DNA from 3 places in the Kluyvera sp. 142486 genome. Region 3 is predicted to be linked to each of the others. Evidence: predicted binding sites of a transcription regulator. Region 3 holds the regulator's gene; each other region holds the start of a gene.
The links. The regulator Fur, encoded in region 3, represses iron uptake genes when iron is present. The targets are predictions, from matches to a motif close to ATAATAATGAGAACNACTATCAA.

Region 1: the regulator Fur is predicted to act here: its motif matches at 3,586-3,608, upstream of fes (enterochelin esterase).
Region 2: the regulator Fur is predicted to act here: its motif matches at 1,512-1,534, upstream of fepB (Fe2+-enterobactin ABC transporter substrate-binding protein).

What each region holds. Positions count from the first base shown of each region.
Region 1 is NZ_JBKHUI010000002.1:14,086-19,700, reverse strand. It holds gene ACLGE8_RS02345 (AbgT family transporter) at 1-334, opposite strand, end outside; gene entD (enterobactin synthase subunit EntD) at 526-1,149, opposite strand; gene ACLGE8_RS02335 (TonB-dependent siderophore receptor) at 1,197-3,470, opposite strand; gene fes (enterochelin esterase) at 3,666-4,880, shown strand; gene ACLGE8_RS02325 (MbtH family protein) at 4,896-5,114, shown strand; gene entF (enterobactin non-ribosomal peptide synthetase EntF) at 5,111-5,615, shown strand, end outside.
Region 2 is NZ_JBKHUI010000002.1:3,679-9,293, forward strand. It holds gene entE ((2,3-dihydroxybenzoyl)adenylate synthase EntE) at 1-147, opposite strand, end outside; gene entC (isochorismate synthase EntC) at 304-1,485, opposite strand; gene fepB (Fe2+-enterobactin ABC transporter substrate-binding protein) at 1,719-2,678, shown strand; gene entS (enterobactin transporter EntS) at 2,778-4,016, opposite strand; gene fepD (Fe(3+)-siderophore ABC transporter permease) at 4,127-5,134, shown strand; gene fepG (iron-enterobactin ABC transporter permease) at 5,131-5,615, shown strand, end outside.
Region 3 is NZ_JBKHUI010000004.1:268,243-273,857, forward strand. It holds gene seqA (replication initiation negative regulator SeqA) at 1-340, opposite strand, end outside; gene ybfF (esterase) at 523-1,287, shown strand; gene ybfE (LexA regulated protein) at 1,417-1,710, shown strand; gene fldA (flavodoxin FldA) at 1,861-2,391, shown strand; gene fur (ferric iron uptake transcriptional regulator) at 2,683-3,135, shown strand; gene chiQ (ChiQ/YbfN family lipoprotein) at 3,249-3,584, opposite strand; gene chiP (chitoporin ChiP) at 3,634-5,040, opposite strand; gene glnS (glutamine--tRNA ligase) at 5,506-5,615, opposite strand, start outside.

The DNA.
Region 1 (5,615 bases), on a different contig from region 3:
AGCTTTCCGCCACGCCTACGCCCAGCATTGCCACCAGCACGATCCCCAGCGGTGCAAAGCCGGTGAAGGTGGTGACCATATTAGCCAGCGTATTGGTCAGCGCTTCAGGAGAGAGCAGGTTATTCACCTTCACCGCTTCCTGGGTCATCGGGTTTATCACATCAAAGGTCACCATCGACAGCACTGCCGACAGGCCCATCACCACCAGTAAAAAGTAGAAGAAAATCAGCGCCGGTTCGGGTAACCGGTTACCGGCTTTTTCAATCGCGTTAAGAAAGCCCGTCATCAGGCGGCTTTCACCCACTTCATTCCGTGTCCGTGTTTGGGTATTCATTCGGTTCCTTAATTCAGACAATTGTTTCATTGTTTGTATGAATGTTTCAGAGGAATAATAGGGGTAATTGCCGCGCGGAACTATATTTTTGTGGTGGATAAATCTGACTAAAGCCGCATTTTTTGATTTTTTATTTTATCAACGAGGTTATGACTGGCGGTTGGTTCGGTATTTTCGATGGCTGGTCATATTTATGGCTGATGGTATAGGGTGATGATGCGTTGGGCATCAGCGGCATACCAGTTAAGCGTGAACGTGCGTTTAATCGTCGGGACGTGCAGGGTAATGCGCTGTGCGTCAAGATGGGTAACGGCGGCATCGTAAAAATGGAGCAGATGAGGGTAATGGGCGGAAAGGGCTTTGTACAAACTCTCTTTTGCGGAAAAGGCCAGCGTCAACGCCAGTGGGAAGGGGAGCGTATTGGCACGGAGATAAGTGAGTTCTGGGCCATCAACTATCTGGTCTGCGAGAGATTCAGCAAGCGAATCAGTTAGCGCTTCTTCCATATCAATTCCGACGGGCAAGCGGGAGACAATAGCCAGTGCCGTATGCCCACAGTGGCTGATGCTGCCAAAAATCCTGGCTGGCCAAAGCGGCTCACGGTTTTCTCCGATGCCTGGCACTGATTTCTCACCTACGGTTTGTAGTGCGTAAACGGCGGCAATGCGCCCGGCCAGATGCTCGGTTTGACGTTTTTTACCCGTACGGGAAAGCTGCGCGTGATGGGGAAGCCACAGCAGATCCTGCGGTACGAAGGTTTCAGGCTGGAAGTCGATACGCTGAATGGCGTGAAACGTGCTGTGGTGGGTAAGCATAGGGCTCCTGAAAACCCTCCCCGGAGGGGGAGGGGAAGAACAGATTATCAGAAGTGGGTGTTGATACTCATGTACCAGGTACGGCCCGGTTCGTTGTAGGTGTAAGCACCCGCACCGGCCATGTAGGCACCGGTTTTGGTGTCGCTCACGGTCTGGGCGTTACCTTCACGCCACAGGCGTTTGTCGAAGACGTTGTCCACGCCGCCGGTCAGGCTGACGTTTTTGTTGACGTCCCAGGTCGCGCTCAGGCCCACGATGCTGTACGGGCTGACTTCTGAGGCGGAGGTGCCAGTAACCGGTTTGCCCTGGTAGTCATATTTCTTAGGCTGCTGTTTGCCGTACCAGGTAAAGGTAGACTGCAGCGACACATCCTGACGAACCTGCCAGCTCAGAGTAGAGTTCAGCGTGTACTCAGGAATGATCGACAGACGTTCGCCGGTCTCTTTGTTCTTACTTTGCAGCATGTAGGTGATGTTGTTGGTCCAGCTCACCGTCTCGCTTACCGGAACGTTCAGCGTCCCTTCCAGCCCTTCAACCACCGCTTTAGGAATATTTTCCCACTGGTAGATGTCGGTGTAGGTGGTGGTCGTGCCGCTGGTAATGGAGGTGCGGCTCAGCGGAGTGGTACCCGCTTCAATTTTGTTGCGGTAATCGTTACGGAACCAGGTCACGCCCGCCAGCCAGCCGTCACGTTTGAACTCCAGACCAATTTCTTTGTTGATACTGGTCTCGGCCTTCAGGTCATCGTTACCCAGCATGTAACAGCCAATGCCGGTAGCTGCGCCGGTGGCGTAACAGCCCTGGCCTTTGCTGTACAGAATGTAGTTCGGGTTGAGCTGATACAGGCTCGGTGCTTTATAAGCACGAGCAATGCCCATTTTCAGCGTGAAGTCATCGCCTAAGCCCTGAGACAGGTTCAGCGATGGGCTCCAGTTGTTACCCACGACGCTGTGGTGATCGAAGCGCAGCGCCGGGGTCAGCATGGTACTGTCGGTCACTTCCATGTTGTTCTCAGCAAACAGCGAGAAGATCTCCGCCTGAGAATACGGGCTACGGTCGGTGCTGCTGTAGCCCGGAATATTACCGCCCATAAAGGTCTGCGTGTTGGAACTGGAGTCCTTCATACGCTGCTGGTTCCACTCGGTGCCCAGTGTCAGGTTCTGATTCACCACGAAATCGAATGGAATGTTGATTTCACTGTGCAGCGTCACATCAGCCAGATCCGTATCGCTGAACTGGTCGCTGTTAAACAGCCCTTCCAGGCCACCGGCCAGACCTTCACCAAGACGGGAGTTACGGGTGTGTTCGTACTGTGCCCAGTTGCTGGTGGTGATGCCGTTATCCCAGCCGCCGTTCCAGGTCAGCGCATAGTTCTGGCGATACATACGGTTAGTCTCTTTACCGTAGTATTTTTTCACCAGGCCTTTGCCGGTGTTGTCGTTATTGGTGTTCTGGGTATCTCCAGCGTACAGGTTGCCCTGACGGCTGTAGCCCGCTTCAAATTCCAGCGACTGCATCGGGGCAAAGTCCCAGCGCAGCTGGCCGTTGATGTCCTTGTTTTCCACCCCTTCACGACCGGCTGGCATCGTATCGGCGTAGGCCTTGGTACGCTCTGACTGATGCCCATCGTTGATGTCCCAGGCATCGGCCTGCGTTTTATCGAGGTTACCGTACAGGCGGAAGCTGAAACCTTCGCCCATCGGGCCAGTCAGGCTGAAGTTAGTACGCTTGGTGGAGCCTTCTTCTTTGTGCTCCGGTGCGTTGAAATAGGTGTTCCAGGAACCGTGCCACTCATCACCGCCTTTTTTGGTGATGATATTCACCACGCCGCCCGCCGCGCCGTTACCGTAACGAGCAGCCGCTGGGCCACGCAGGACTTCAATGCGTTCAATCATTTCTGGCGGCACCCAGCCGGTGTCGCCACGGGTATCACGCTCGCCACGCCAGCCCTGACGGACCGAGTTACGGCTGGTGACCGGCTTGCCGTCGATCAGAATCAGGGTGTTTTCCGGACCCATACCGCGAATATCGATCTGGCGGTTGTTACCGCGCTGGCCGCTGGTGGAGTTACCGGTCAGGTTAACGCCCGGCATGGTACGGATGATTTCAGAAACATCGCGAGCCGGTGGGCGCTTGCGAATTTCGTCGGCGGTGATGGTGGAGACGCCCGGTGCCTGCAGGTTCTGCTCGGCAGCGGTCACGACCATGGTTTCACCGTCGACGTCTTTATTGCTGGTAGTCTCGGCGGCAAAAGCCGGAGATGCAACGCCATAAATACCCAGGTTGACCAGGAAGGCCAGGGATTTGATTTTATTATTCATTGTGTGTCCTGCTTTTCGTCGCCAACGTCCCGTCGTGATCCATTCCCAAAAGGGGAGACGCGGCAAGGTTGTATGCCAGAAGCATGTGAAAGTGCGCGGCAATACGCTATTGCAAATGCAAATAGTTATCAATAATATTATCAATAAATTTTAAGATGTAAAAATAAATTCCACAAGAAACATGGGGTTAACGTGGTGGAAAAGTTAGCAACAGGAAGTGATGCGTGGTGGGAAACCATAAAAGGCCCACAATATGAACGGGTTGATGATAATTATCGTGTCACGTTCTGGTGGCGCGACCCTGCTGGAGGCCCGCTTACATCGCCTATTCGCCGGGTATGGATTTACATTACCGGCGTCACCGATCACCACCACAACTCTGCCCCGCAGACTCTTGAACGTGTTCCCGATACCGACGTCTGGCGCTGGACAACCACGCTGCCATCCACCTGGCGCGGCAGCTACTGCTTTGCTCCCAGCGAGCGCGACGATGATTTCTCCCCTGACATTTTTACCGCCGCCGAGCCCGATCGTCAGAAGCTGCGCGAAGGCTGGCGCAAGCTGTTGCCGCAGGCCATCTCTGACCCGCTGAATCCACAAAGCTGGAAGGGCGGGCGCGGCCATGCGGTTTCCGCGCTGGAAATGCCGCAGGCCCCGGAACAGCCCGGCTGGTCTGCACCTGCGACAATCTGGCCCGAACCGCAGTGCATCACCTGGCAAAGCGAACGGCTGGGTAACCAGCGTCGGGTGTGGATTTTTACCACCGGCGACGTCAACGAAACCGAGAGACCGCTGGCGGTGCTGCTCGACGGCCAGTTCTGGGCCGAAAGCATGCCGGTATGGCCCGCGTTAACCTCGCTCACCGAAGCCAAAAAACTGCCCGCCGCGGTCTATCTGCTGATTGACGTGATTGATAACGCGCTCCGCAGCGTCGAACTGCCCTGCAATGCGGATTTCTGGCTGGCGGTGCAGCAGGAATTGCTGCCGCAGGTACAGACAATAGCGCCGTTCAGCAACCGCGCTGACCGGACGATCGTTGCCGGGCAAAGCTTCGGCGGTCTCTCTGCGCTTTACGCCGGGCTGCATTGGCCGGAACGCTTTGGCTGCGTGCTTAGCCAGTCGGGCTCGTACTGGTGGCCGCATCGCGGCGGGCAGCAGACCGGAGAAGTTATACAGCAGCTTGAAAGCGGTGAGTTGAACCCGCAGGGGCTGCGGATTGTGCTGGAAGCGGGCATCCGTGAACCGATTATTTTTCGCGCCAACCAGGCGCTTTTGGCGCAGTTACAGCGCACACAGCAGCCGATTTTCTGGCATCAGGTTGATGGCGGACATGATGCGCTTTGCTGGCGCGGCGGGCTGACCGCCGGGCTGATAACGCTCTGGAACCCCCAGGCGGCAACGCGCGATTAACGACAGGAGTTTGGTATGCAAGTCAGTAACCCCTTCGACGTGGCGCAAGGGCAGTTTTACCTTCTGCAAAATCCTCAACGGCAGTTCAGCCTCTGGCCCCAGCAGTGTTCAGTGCCGGAAGGCTGGACGGTGGTCTGCGAGCCGCAGCCACTTGAGGCATGCAACGCCTGGCTCACCCATAACTGGACGACGCTTTATCCTGACCATTTCTCCGCCGCTGGAGGCCGCTCATGAGCCCGCGTTTACCGCTGATTGCCGCTCAACCGGGGATCTGGATGGCGGAAGCGCTGTCGACATTACCTAACGCCTGGAGCGTGGCGCACTACGTTGAGCTGAACGGGAAGATTGACGGCGGCCTGCTGGCGCGCGCTATCGTGATGGGTCTGAATCAGGCCGACACGCTGCGCATGCGCTTTAGCGAAGAGAACGGCGAAGTCTGGCAGTGGCTGGATGAAAGCATGGCGATTGCCGAACCGGCGTGCCACGACCTGCGCGGTGAGTCTGACCCACAGCAGGCGGCGCTGGCCCTGATGCAGCGTGACCTCTCGCAAAATAGCCGCGTTGACAGCGGCAACCCGCTCTATTGCCATCAGCTTTTCCGCGTGGGCGAAAACCAGTGGTTCTGGTATCAGCGTTACCATCATCTGCTGGTAGACGGCTTCAGCTTCCCGGCAATAACGCGCCAGATAAGCCTGATTTACCAGGCGCTGGTCACGGGTGATACGCTGCCGGAAC
Region 2 (5,615 bases), on a different contig from region 3:
AATCTGATGGTCGCCATCAATCACCGCAACCGCGTCGCTGTCCGCGTGGCGGGTCAGCATTTCGGTGAGCGGCAGATCCTGCCAGTAGCCTTTTTCGCGGTAGCGCGCCGCCAGCGCATCCGGCCAGCGGGTAAATTCCACGGTCATTCTGATTCCTTGCCGCCTATCCCTGTAGGCGTAATTGTTGAAGCCAGTTTGACATCGGACAGCGTGCAGAAACCGGAACGTACACATAGTACGTGAGGATTTCGAGCACTGCCCGGCGCCAAAATGGCGAATAAAATAGCCTAATGGGATAGGCTCTTAATGCAGGCCGAAAACATTTAGCATGGTCGAAAGTTTGACGCCGGTTTCACGCCACTCGGACTCCGGCGATGACGCCGGCACAATGCCCGCCCCGGCAAACAGACGCACGCTATTGGCTTTAACGCGCGCGCAGCGGATAGTCACTACCCACTCGCCGTTACCTTCGGCGTCACACCAGCCGACAATGCCGCCGAACAGGTCTCGCTCGAACGGCTCCAGTTCAGCAATCAGCTGCTTCGCCGCCTGATGCGGGAAACCGCTCAACGCCGGCGTTGGGTGCAGCAGGCAGGCCAGCGTCAGTGCGTTTTCTTCCGCTTTGGCCTGGCCTTCAATTGGCGTCGCGAGGTGCCACAAGGTTGGCGTGGTGATCAACTGCGGCGTGCTCGGCAGCGTAAGCTGCAGGCTGCGCGGTGCCAGCGTCTTTTTCATCGACTGGGTCACCAACTCATGCTCGTGACGGTCTTTTTCTGAAGCCAGCAGGCGATTACCCGCTTCGCGATCCAGCATGTCGTCCGGCTGACGGCGCGCGGAGCCCGCCAGCGGCAGAGAATGGAACATCGCCCCTTCTTTACGCAGCAGCAGTTCCGGGCTCGCGCCCAGCAGCACGCCGCCATCCGGCAGCGGCACGTGAAAGTTAAAGCTCGCCGGGTTTTGCGCCACCAGACGCTCCAGCAGCGCGCCGCTGTCCAGCGTCTGCTCGGCTTCAATATCAATCAGGCGGGAAAGCACCACTTTATTGACCTGCGGGGTCGCAGTCAGCGCCGCCGCGCGGGCTACCATATCGAGGAACAGCGGGCTTTCGGGGATTTCACGGCGCGCCACAACCGCCAGCGGATCGCGCGAGGCGTGATAGCGGGAAGAGTGTTGCTTTGCGGTACGCGAAAACGCGTCACAGCGTTCAGGGATATACAGCGCGGAAGGCTGCGTGGTGTCGAACGGGATGGCACCGACCATCACCGGATTGGCAATCCCGGCGGCTTTGGCTGCGGCAAACGCCGAGGCTAGCCCCTGCTGGAATGCGCTATCTGGCGCATCGCCGCCTTCAGCCGGGCAGGTGAAGCGCTGAAAGCAGCCCGAGGTGGTAAAACTACGGAACGGCGACATAAAGAAAAAGCTATCGGCCGAGAGCGTAGCCTGGTGGTGTTGTTCTTGTGTATCCGCAGCAAGTGACGTTTCCATATCATCCTCCAAAAACGATAAAGATATTACGAATAATTATCATTTATATTTTGGTTGGGTAACCTAAAAGTAAACGCCTCGTATGTCAACAGCGCTAAGCAGCATCTTGTGCTTAATAAAAAGCGCGTAGCCCTGATATTGCCCTGCCCCGACGATGGAAGAGGGCTTGCATCCAGCGCGAACAATAGTTGAAAATGAGAAGCATTAACCAATAACAATCAGGATGCTTATTCGTGAATTTCTCCGCTTTATGGCGCACCGTCGCGCTCATCGCCGGTTTCAGTGTTTTAGGAATATCCTCAGCCCAGGCAGCCGAATGGCCGCGCCAGATTAGCGACAGCCACGGCGTCCACACGCTGGAGCACAAGCCGACGCGCATCGTTTCCACCAGCGTCACCCTCACCGGTTCTCTGCTGGCGATTGATGCGCCGGTGATTGCTAGCGGCGCGACTACACCTAATAACCGCGTAGCCGATGATCAGGGCTTCCTGCGCCAGTGGGGCGACGTCGCAAAAGCGCGTAAGGTATCCCGTCTTTATATCGGCGAACCAAGCGCTGAAGCCGTCGCCGCACAAATGCCGGACCTGATCCTGATTAGCGCTACCGGCGGCGACTCCGCGCTGGCGCTGTACGACCAGCTCTCCACCATCGCCCCAACGCTTATCGTTAACTACGACGATAAAAGCTGGCAGGCGCTGTTAACCCAGCTTGGTACCATTACCGGGCAGGAGAAGCAGGCTGCCGCGCGTATAGCCGAGTTTGATAAGCAACTGGCGACGGTGAAACAGCAGATGAAACTGCCGCCGCAGCCGGTAAGCGCGCTGGTCTATACCGCCGCCGCGCATAGCGCCAACCTGTGGACCAGCGAGTCCGCGCAGGGGCAATTCCTCTCCCAGCTCGGCTTTACCCTTGCTACGCTGCCGGAAGGTCTGCACGCCAGCCAAAGCCAGGGTAAACGCCACGACATCATCCAGCTTGGCGGTGAAAACCTGGCAACCGGTCTGAACGGTAACAGCCTGTTCCTGTTCGCCGGTGACCAGAAAGACGTGGACGCGATCTACGCCAACCCGCTGCTGGCGCACCTGCCCGCGGTAAAAGAGAAACAGGTTTACGCGTTAGGCACCGAGACGTTCCGCCTTGATTATTACAGTGCGACGCGAGTGTTAGCACGGTTGTCGGCGCTGTTTGGTTAAGCTCCGAGCCGTTCCCGGCGGCGCTTCGCCTGGCCGGGCTACACGGTTTCAGTAGGCCGGATAAGGCGAAGCCGCCATCCGGCATCCCGGACGAAGCGTTTACGCCGACTCCGGGATCTCGCGCCGGAACCGTCGCAACTCGCCCAGCACCAACAGCAAAATCCCACCAACCATCGCCAGCCCCCAGCCGCTCACGCTTGCCGACGCCACCGGGGTCAACATCGCCCCCAGCCCGCCGAGCAGCGCCGCGCCGATGGCATCACCGGTGACGTTCTGCGCCGTCCACAGCCCGTTAATGCGCCCGAGCATCGCTTCCGGCGTCTGGGTCTGAATCAAGGTATATTGCAGCAGCGAACTGATGGCGCTCAGCCAGCCAAACAGCGCCAGACAGACCATCCCCAACGCCCAGTGCGGCATCATGGCAAACAGCCCGATCGCCACAAACGCGCCAACCGTCGCCAGCAGCATGATCCAGCCCGGACGCTCGTTCTGCGCTAGCCTTCCGCTGGTGAGCGCACCAAAAGCCGCCCCCAGTGGGATAGCCGCATACAGCAGGCCAATCTGTGCCGCCGACATCTGCCAGCCCTGCGCCAGCGCGGGATAAAGCACGCGCACGGCGCTGGCCATCGTCACCAGCCCGCCCAGCAGCGCAATGCCGCCAATCAGCGGGCTACCGAGCAGAAAACGGAACCCGGCCACCAGGGAAGAGAACGGATGTTCGCGCTTCTGCGGCGGTGGCGGCAGCTGCGGTAAACGCAGCAGCGTCAACGTGGTGATAAAAGTACCCAGCGCCGCCAGCAGGTAGTTCCACGACACGCCACCGGAAGCCAGCAGCAGGCCGCCGACCATCGGCGAAATCACCGAACCCAGGCGCACCGTCAGCATGGTGATCGCCCCGGCCTGCATCAGGTTTTCACGCCCCACCAGCGCAGGCGTCGCGGCCAGCAGCGCCGTTACGCCCAGCGAGGCAAAGAAACCATCCCATAATCCCAGCAGATAAATCGCCACCAGCGACGGCTCCGGCAGCAGCGCGTTCAGCCACAGGCCGATAAACCCCACGCCGCAGGTACCGCGCGCCAGCAGAATCAGCTTGCGGCGCTCGTAGCGATCAGCCAGCACGCCGCCGACCATCAGCCCGACAAACATCGCCCCGCCGGTCAGCGTGACCGAAAGCCCCACCTGCCAGGTGGAGTGGGTCATCATCTGGATTTGAACGGGTACCGCCACGCCGAGCAGGCCAAGCGAGAGAATGGAGATAAAGCGAGCAATAAAGACGGCGCGAAAGGCCGGATGCGTTTTTAGCAGGCTCAGATTCAGCAGCCAGGATTGTCGATTCATTACAAAACCTTGAACGTTTTTTCTTACCCTTTCCGAGGGCGCTCATGCTAACATAAGCGAATAAGATAGATAACGATAATTACTATCATTATCAAATCAGGGATGTCGCCATGTCGTTTTCCACCCCGGTGCTGCGCGCCCTTGCGCTGCCTGGATTGTTGATACTGCTGTTTCTCGCCGCCACGCTCAGTTTATTGATTGGTGCTAAGCCGCTCCCGGTTCACGTCGTTATCGACGCGCTTAGTGGCACCTGCCAGGGCGCCGACTGCACCATCGTGCTTGATGCCCGACTGCCGCGAACGCTGGCCGGTCTGCTGGCCGGTGGCGCGCTGGGGCTTGCCGGGGCGCTGATGCAAACCCTCACCCGCAACCCGCTTGCCGATCCCGGCATTCTTGGCGTTAACGCCGGCGCTAGCTTTGCCATCGTGTTAGGGGCAGCGCTGCTCGGCATTACTTCGCCGCAGGAACAGCTGGCGATGGCCTTTTGCGGCGCCTTGGTGGCCTCATTAATCGTCGCCTTTACCGGCAGCCAGGGCGGCGGCCAGCTTAGCCCGGTGCGCTTAACGCTGGCAGGCGTGGCGCTCGCCGCCGTGCTGGAAGGTTTCTCCAGCGGCATCGCCCTGCTCAATCAGGATGTCTACGATCAGCTGCGCTTCTGGCAGGCCGGTTCATTGGATATTCGCACCCTGCAACCCCTGAAAACGGTGCTGATCCCGGTGCTGATTGCCGGTGCCGTCGCGCTGATGATGAGCCGCTCGCTTAACAGCCTGAGCCTGGGTGCCGACACCGCTACCGCGCTCGGCAGCAAAGTGGCACGCACGCAAATTATGGGGCTGCTGGTGATCACCATTCTGTGCGCCAGCGCGACCTCGGTGGTAGGCCCGATTGCCTTTATCGGCCTGATGATGCCGCACATTGCCCGCTGGCTGGTGGGTTCAGATCACCGCTGGTCGCTGCCGGTTACACTGCTCGCCACGCCGTCGCTGCTGCTGTTTGCCGATATTATTGGTCGCCTGCTGGTGCCAGGCGAACTGCGGGTCTCGGTGGTCAGCGCCTTTATCGGCGCGCCGGTGCTGATTTTCCTCGTCCGCCGTAAATCGAACGGAGGTGGCCGATGAACGCCCCTTCTCGTCGTCTGGTCGCCAGCTGTCTTCTGCTGGTCGCCGCATGCCTGCTGCTCACGCTGCTGAGCCTGCGCAGCGGTGCGGTTACGCTGGAATTTTCCCAAATCTTCGCCGCGCTGTTCGGCGACGCGCCGCGCGCCATCACCCTGGTCGTGACCGAGTGGCGTCTGCCGCGCGTGTTGATGGCGTTATTGATTGGCGCCGCGCTCGGCGTCAGCGGCGCGATTTTCCAGTCGCTGATGCGCAACCCACTGGGCAGCCCGGATGTGATGGGCTTTAACACCGGGGCGTGGAGCGGCGTATTGGTGGCTTTGGTCTTCTTCGGCCAGAACCTCACCACCATCACCCTCGCCGCCATGGCAGGCGGCATCGCCACCTCGCTTATCGTCTGGGCGCTGGCGTGGCGCGACGGTATTGAAACCTTCCGGCTGATTATTATCGGCATCGGCATCCGCGCGATGCTGATGGCTTTCAA
Region 3 (5,615 bases):
CCTTGTTGTCCAGAGCGTACAGCGTGGTCAGTACCAGCATGAAGCGGTTAACCGCTTTCTTCTGTTCTGCATACTCATCAGAGAGCAGCAGCTCACGCATAGCACGAACTTTATCTTTGGCGGTTTTTACCGTTTTCACGTCAGCAACGGGAGCAGCAGCCGGGGCCGGAGCGGGAGCCGGTTCTGCTTTGACGACCGGCGCAGCGGCAGCAGCCACGGGCTGGGAAGCGGCGGAGAATTTCAGCATACGCCGTAAAATGTCGGACGCGCTCTCGCCAATGTGCAGAGTGTGAGCCGCAATATAGCGATAGAGCTCGTCATCAACTTCGATCGTTTTCATCTTAATCCGGTGCGATAATTTTTCTGAATACAATTCATTGGGATTATAAAGTCAAAACCCAACAGCGGGTAGCGCCAAACCAGGAAGACGGCAAAATTCGGAGGAGTTCCTCTCTTGCCCCTGAGCGTTAGAATGTCCAACATGATACCCTAACCCGACAATGCGAAAAAAAGAACTTTGCTATGAAATTGAATGTCCGAGCGCAATCTGCACAAAACCTGCACAATAATTCTCCCATCGTTCTCGTCCACGGGCTGTTCGGTAGTCTGGACAATCTTGGCATCCTGGCGCGCGACCTGGTCTCCGACCACGATATCCTCCAGGTAGACATGCGTAACCACGGTTTGTCGCCGCGTGCCGATGAGATGACCTACTCCGCAATGGCGCAGGATCTGCTCGATACCCTCGATGCTAACGGCATTGAGAAAGCGACGGTTATCGGCCATTCCATGGGCGGTAAAGCGGTGATGGCGCTCACCGCGCTGGCCCCAGAACGCATCGACCGACTAGTGGCGATTGATATTGCCCCCGTGAATTATCAGGTCCGTCGTCACGATGAGATTTTTGCCGCCATTAATGCGGTGACTAACGCGGGCGTGGCAACCCGCCAGCAGGCCGCCACGGTGATGCGCGAGTACCTTAAAGAAGAAGGCGTGATTCAGTTCCTGCTGAAATCCTTTGTTGACGGTGCCTGGCGATTTAACGTGCCTGTGCTGTGGGAACAGTACCCGCATATCGTTGGCTGGGAGACTATCCCGGCCTGGGACCACCCTGCCCTGTTCATCCCTGGCGGCAATTCGCCGTACGTGACCGAAGCCTATCGTGACACGCTGCTGGCTCAGTTCCCGCAGGCAAAAGCGCATGTTATTGCCGGCGCGGGCCACTGGGTTCATGCCGAAAAACCGGAAGCGGTGCTGCGAGCGATTCGTCGCTACCTCGCCGAGTGATTAAAAATGCATCGACCGCGCGCCAGAATGGCCGTGGTCGTTGGCGTGTGGGCCCCACTGATGTATGATTGCGCGCTGTCTGCACCGGGCACCGCCCGGTAGCTTGTTTCCCCGAAGTCACTCAGAACCATGGCAAAAGAACAAACGGACCGTACGACCTTAGATTTGTTCGCAAATGAGCGTCGGCCGGGAAGACCAAAAACCAATCCGCTTTCGCGTGACGAACAGCTGCGCATTAATAAGCGTAATCAGTTAAAACGCGACAAAGTGCGCGGTCTGAAGCGCGTGGAGCTGAAGCTGAACAACGAAGCCGTTGATGCACTCAACGAGCTGGCGACTGCCCGTGATATGAGCCGGAGTGAACTCATCGAAGAGATTCTGATGAGCCAACTGGCCCAACTGCACGGACAGGGGAAAGTCTGAAAAATCCCCCAAAATACGCTTTCATGTAGCAGAGTGTGCAGTCCGGCACGATAGCGGTTTCCGCGCACCTCTCTGTTCTGCTATGATTGCCCTTATCTGTGGGCAATAAGCCACCACCATATCATTAAGTTTCAAGAGGTTATTTTACTCATGGCAATCGTTGGCATCTTTTTCGGTAGCGATACCGGGAACACCGAAAATATCGCAAAAATGATTCAAAAACAGCTTGGTAAAGATGTCGCTGACGTTCACGACATTGCCAAGAGCAGCAAGGAAGATCTGGAAGCATTCGACATTCTGCTGCTGGGTATCCCAACCTGGTACTACGGTGAAGCGCAGTGCGACTGGGATGACTTCTTCCCTACGCTAGAAGAAGTGGACTTCAACGGTAAGCTGGTTGCGCTGTTTGGCTGCGGCGACCAGGAAGACTACGCGGAATACTTCTGCGACGCACTGGGCACCATTCGCGACATCATTGAACCACGCGGCGCGACTATCGTAGGCCACTGGCCGACCGCGGGCTACCATTTCGAAGCGTCTAAAGGTCTGGCAGATGACGACCACTTTGTGGGTCTGGCTATCGATGAAGACCGTCAGCCAGAACTGACCGCCGAGCGCGTTGAAAAATGGGTTAAGCAGGTTGCAGAAGAGCTGCACCTGGATGAGATCAAAAACGCCTGATTATCCTGCGGCACGATGATAAATCGTGCCGCATTAATAGGTAAAAGCAATTAAAATAATAGCTACAATTTTTTAACTTTTGAGCGCATACCTGTACAATATCTTCTGATTTAGCGCGGTCTCATCGTCAGTTTGTCGGTGAAGCCTCGTTTTTGAAAGCTTAGTTTACCCGGCTCTTGCTGTTTTCATTTCAATAGGGTCATTCTATAATGAGACGCATTAATTCGGGTGCATTCTCTGTGATACTTTCGCTGATGGAAGTTAATCGTTTAGCAACAGGACAGATTCCGCATGACTGACAATAACACCGCATTAAAGAAGGCTGGCCTGAAAGTCACACTTCCACGGTTAAAGATTCTGGAAGTCCTTCAGGAACCGGATAACCACCATGTCAGCGCGGAAGACTTATACAAACGCCTGATCGACATGGGTGAAGAGATTGGTTTAGCCACGGTTTACCGCGTATTGAACCAGTTTGATGACGCCGGTATCGTCACCCGTCACAACTTTGAAGGCGGTAAATCCGTTTTCGAGCTGACCCAACAGCATCACCACGATCACCTGATCTGCCTCGACTGCGGCAAAGTGATCGAGTTCAGCGATGATTCCATTGAAGCTCGCCAGCGTGAAATCGCGTCGAAGCACGGTATCCGCTTAACGAACCACAGTCTTTATCTTTACGGTCACTGCGCTGAAGGCGACTGCCGTGAAGATGAACACGCGCATGACGCGGTAGCAAAATAAGCGTACTGTGTGCGTCTCGAAAACCAGCCTAAGCGCTGGTTTTTTTATGCCCTGCTTTACGATATCCATAAAAAAACCGCTGCAAGCAGCGGTTTTTTGTTGTCAGCATAAGCTTATTTCTGTGGCGTGTTGTTGCTGCGAATTTCCTGCCAAATCTTATCGCAGTTCTTCGCTACCGCTTCGTCATTACCCATTTTTCTGGCGTTAATGCATTTCTGGTAATCAATAACGCGCACGCTTTCCTGGTTTGCGAACTGCTCGTGCGCTTTCTCTTGCTTCAGCACATTTAGCACGCTCTGGCAGGCCTGAATTTTATCCGGGTTGCCTTCTGCAGTGTTAATACAGGCGCTGTAGGCATCCTTCAGCTTGCTATCTTCCTTCGGTGCAGGTGATTGCGCACAGGCGGTTAACCCAGCGGCCATCAGCGCAACAATAATCAATTTTTTCATACGATGAGCCTCTTAACAGCGGCAGAGGTCTCCCCCTGCCGCGTTAGCATCAGAAAATAGTGAACGGTGCGATAACCATAAATTTCACGTCACGCTCATCCTGGAAGATGTTGCCGTAACCGCCGCCCCAGCTTGGAATATCGGAGTGGTTGTCATACTGAGTGAAGTGCAGTTTGAACAGCGTGCCTTTTGCGCGGCCATCCTGTACGGTGTAGGCCACATCGAGGCTGTAGGCAGACTCTTTGATCTTGTTATTCTTGTCGTAGAACTCGTCCGGGCTCATCTGCCAGGTCGCTGGCTTAGCATCCCATGCGTAAACGTAAGAAGCACCCACCGCCCAACCCGGCAGATCCCAGTTTTTCAGATCATACATGGTGCCAAAGAAGACCGCTTTTTCGCCGTTGGCGTTGAAGTCAGAGCGGTTATCCCACCAGATATCCAGACGACCGTTAGAGGACGCGTAGGTTGGCGTCATACGCTGCAGGAAGTAACCCTGCTGACCCTCTGCTTTAACCCAGGTCCCTTCCAGACGGAAGTCGAACACTTCTTGCAGCTTGTAGCCGAAGGTTAACGCTTGCAGCCACGCGGTACCGTCATAGATATCGTTGACGCCGTGATCGCTCACCTTGTCACGCGTACCGTAGAACTGATAGCTGGTGGTCAGCGGGCCGCCAGGGATATCAAATTTGTAGCTACCTTTGGCGAAGTACTGATCGATATAGCCTTCCGCCTGACCAAATGCGGCTTCCAGCACGAGGTCATTTTTGAAATCGTATTTCGCACCGATGGAGTGCAGGTAATCGACTTTGGTCTTCTTATCGTTCTGATAGAAGTTGTCCATTTCAAGGTGCCATGGCGCCTTGTAGTTGTTCGTCCACATGTAGGAGAAGCTCAGCGCGCCAGCATCGCCGTAGTCGAAGTTAGCACCGGCTTCAGCACCCTGATAGGTACCAGGCATAAAGCTCCAGTGTGGTGCCAGCAGCGTTTGACCGGTTGGCTGGATGTAACCTGCGCGAGCCCATGTTGGCCCTAATTTAAATTTAGCTGCCGCTTTGTACAGGCTGATACCGCTCTTATCGCCGCTGTAGTCTTCGCTGTAGCCTTTGTTCTTAGAAGAGAACGCAATTTCGTTCGGGTGACCACTGCCGTTATCTTCCGCCATTTCAATCGCGGTGAACGCAGCAATATCAATACCGAACATGTCGGCAGCATAGCCAGACTGGAAGTCGAGGTTGGCATTCCAGGTGGAGTGAGAAAGGTTGGTTTTATATTTATCGTGATCGGTAACGTCTTTACGGTCACGTTCGCGCTGCCAGTAATAGATGCCGCCGGTCAGTGTAGAATCGTCGATGAAGCCTTCTGCTTTTGCTTCCGGAGTCATCATAAAGCCTGACATTGCTGTCACACCGGCGATAGCCAGCGCCAGCGTACTACGTTTGCCACTAAACGTACGCATAGTTATATCCTCTTTGACTTTTAAAAATGCCGCTGCAAAGCAGAAGGCAAAAAAATAAAACTGATAAAAAGGTACTGCTAAGAAATTGTGTTTCACTACACCTACAGACTATTTTTCGCGACGCGAATTATCAATCCTTTTCCGCAACGAGAGTGCAGGATTATGACAAAGCGCACATATTTGGTTTCCATTTGTAACAGGGTGCGTTACTGCAACATCTTCGCGCCAAGCCTTGCCGGGCCTGATAAAAATGTGAATGAGACCGTTTACATTAGACTTTTGTAACAAGCGGGATTAAAAGCGCGGGGATACTTAGAGGTAGAATAATTGCATTAATTCGCTTCGCGAAACTATAAGAGATCGTATTTTTCATCCGAAAGTAACATTATCATTCAGTGAAAGAGAACCTCTGGCGGCAGGCGAAAAAAAACGCCGCAAGCGCGGCGTTTTTATCAGGGTAAGGAATTAACCTACCCAGGTATCACGCAGACCGACGGTGCGGTTAAATACCAGCTTCTCTGCGGTGGTATAACGGCTGTCGAGGCAGAAGTAACCCTCACGCTCGAACTGGAACG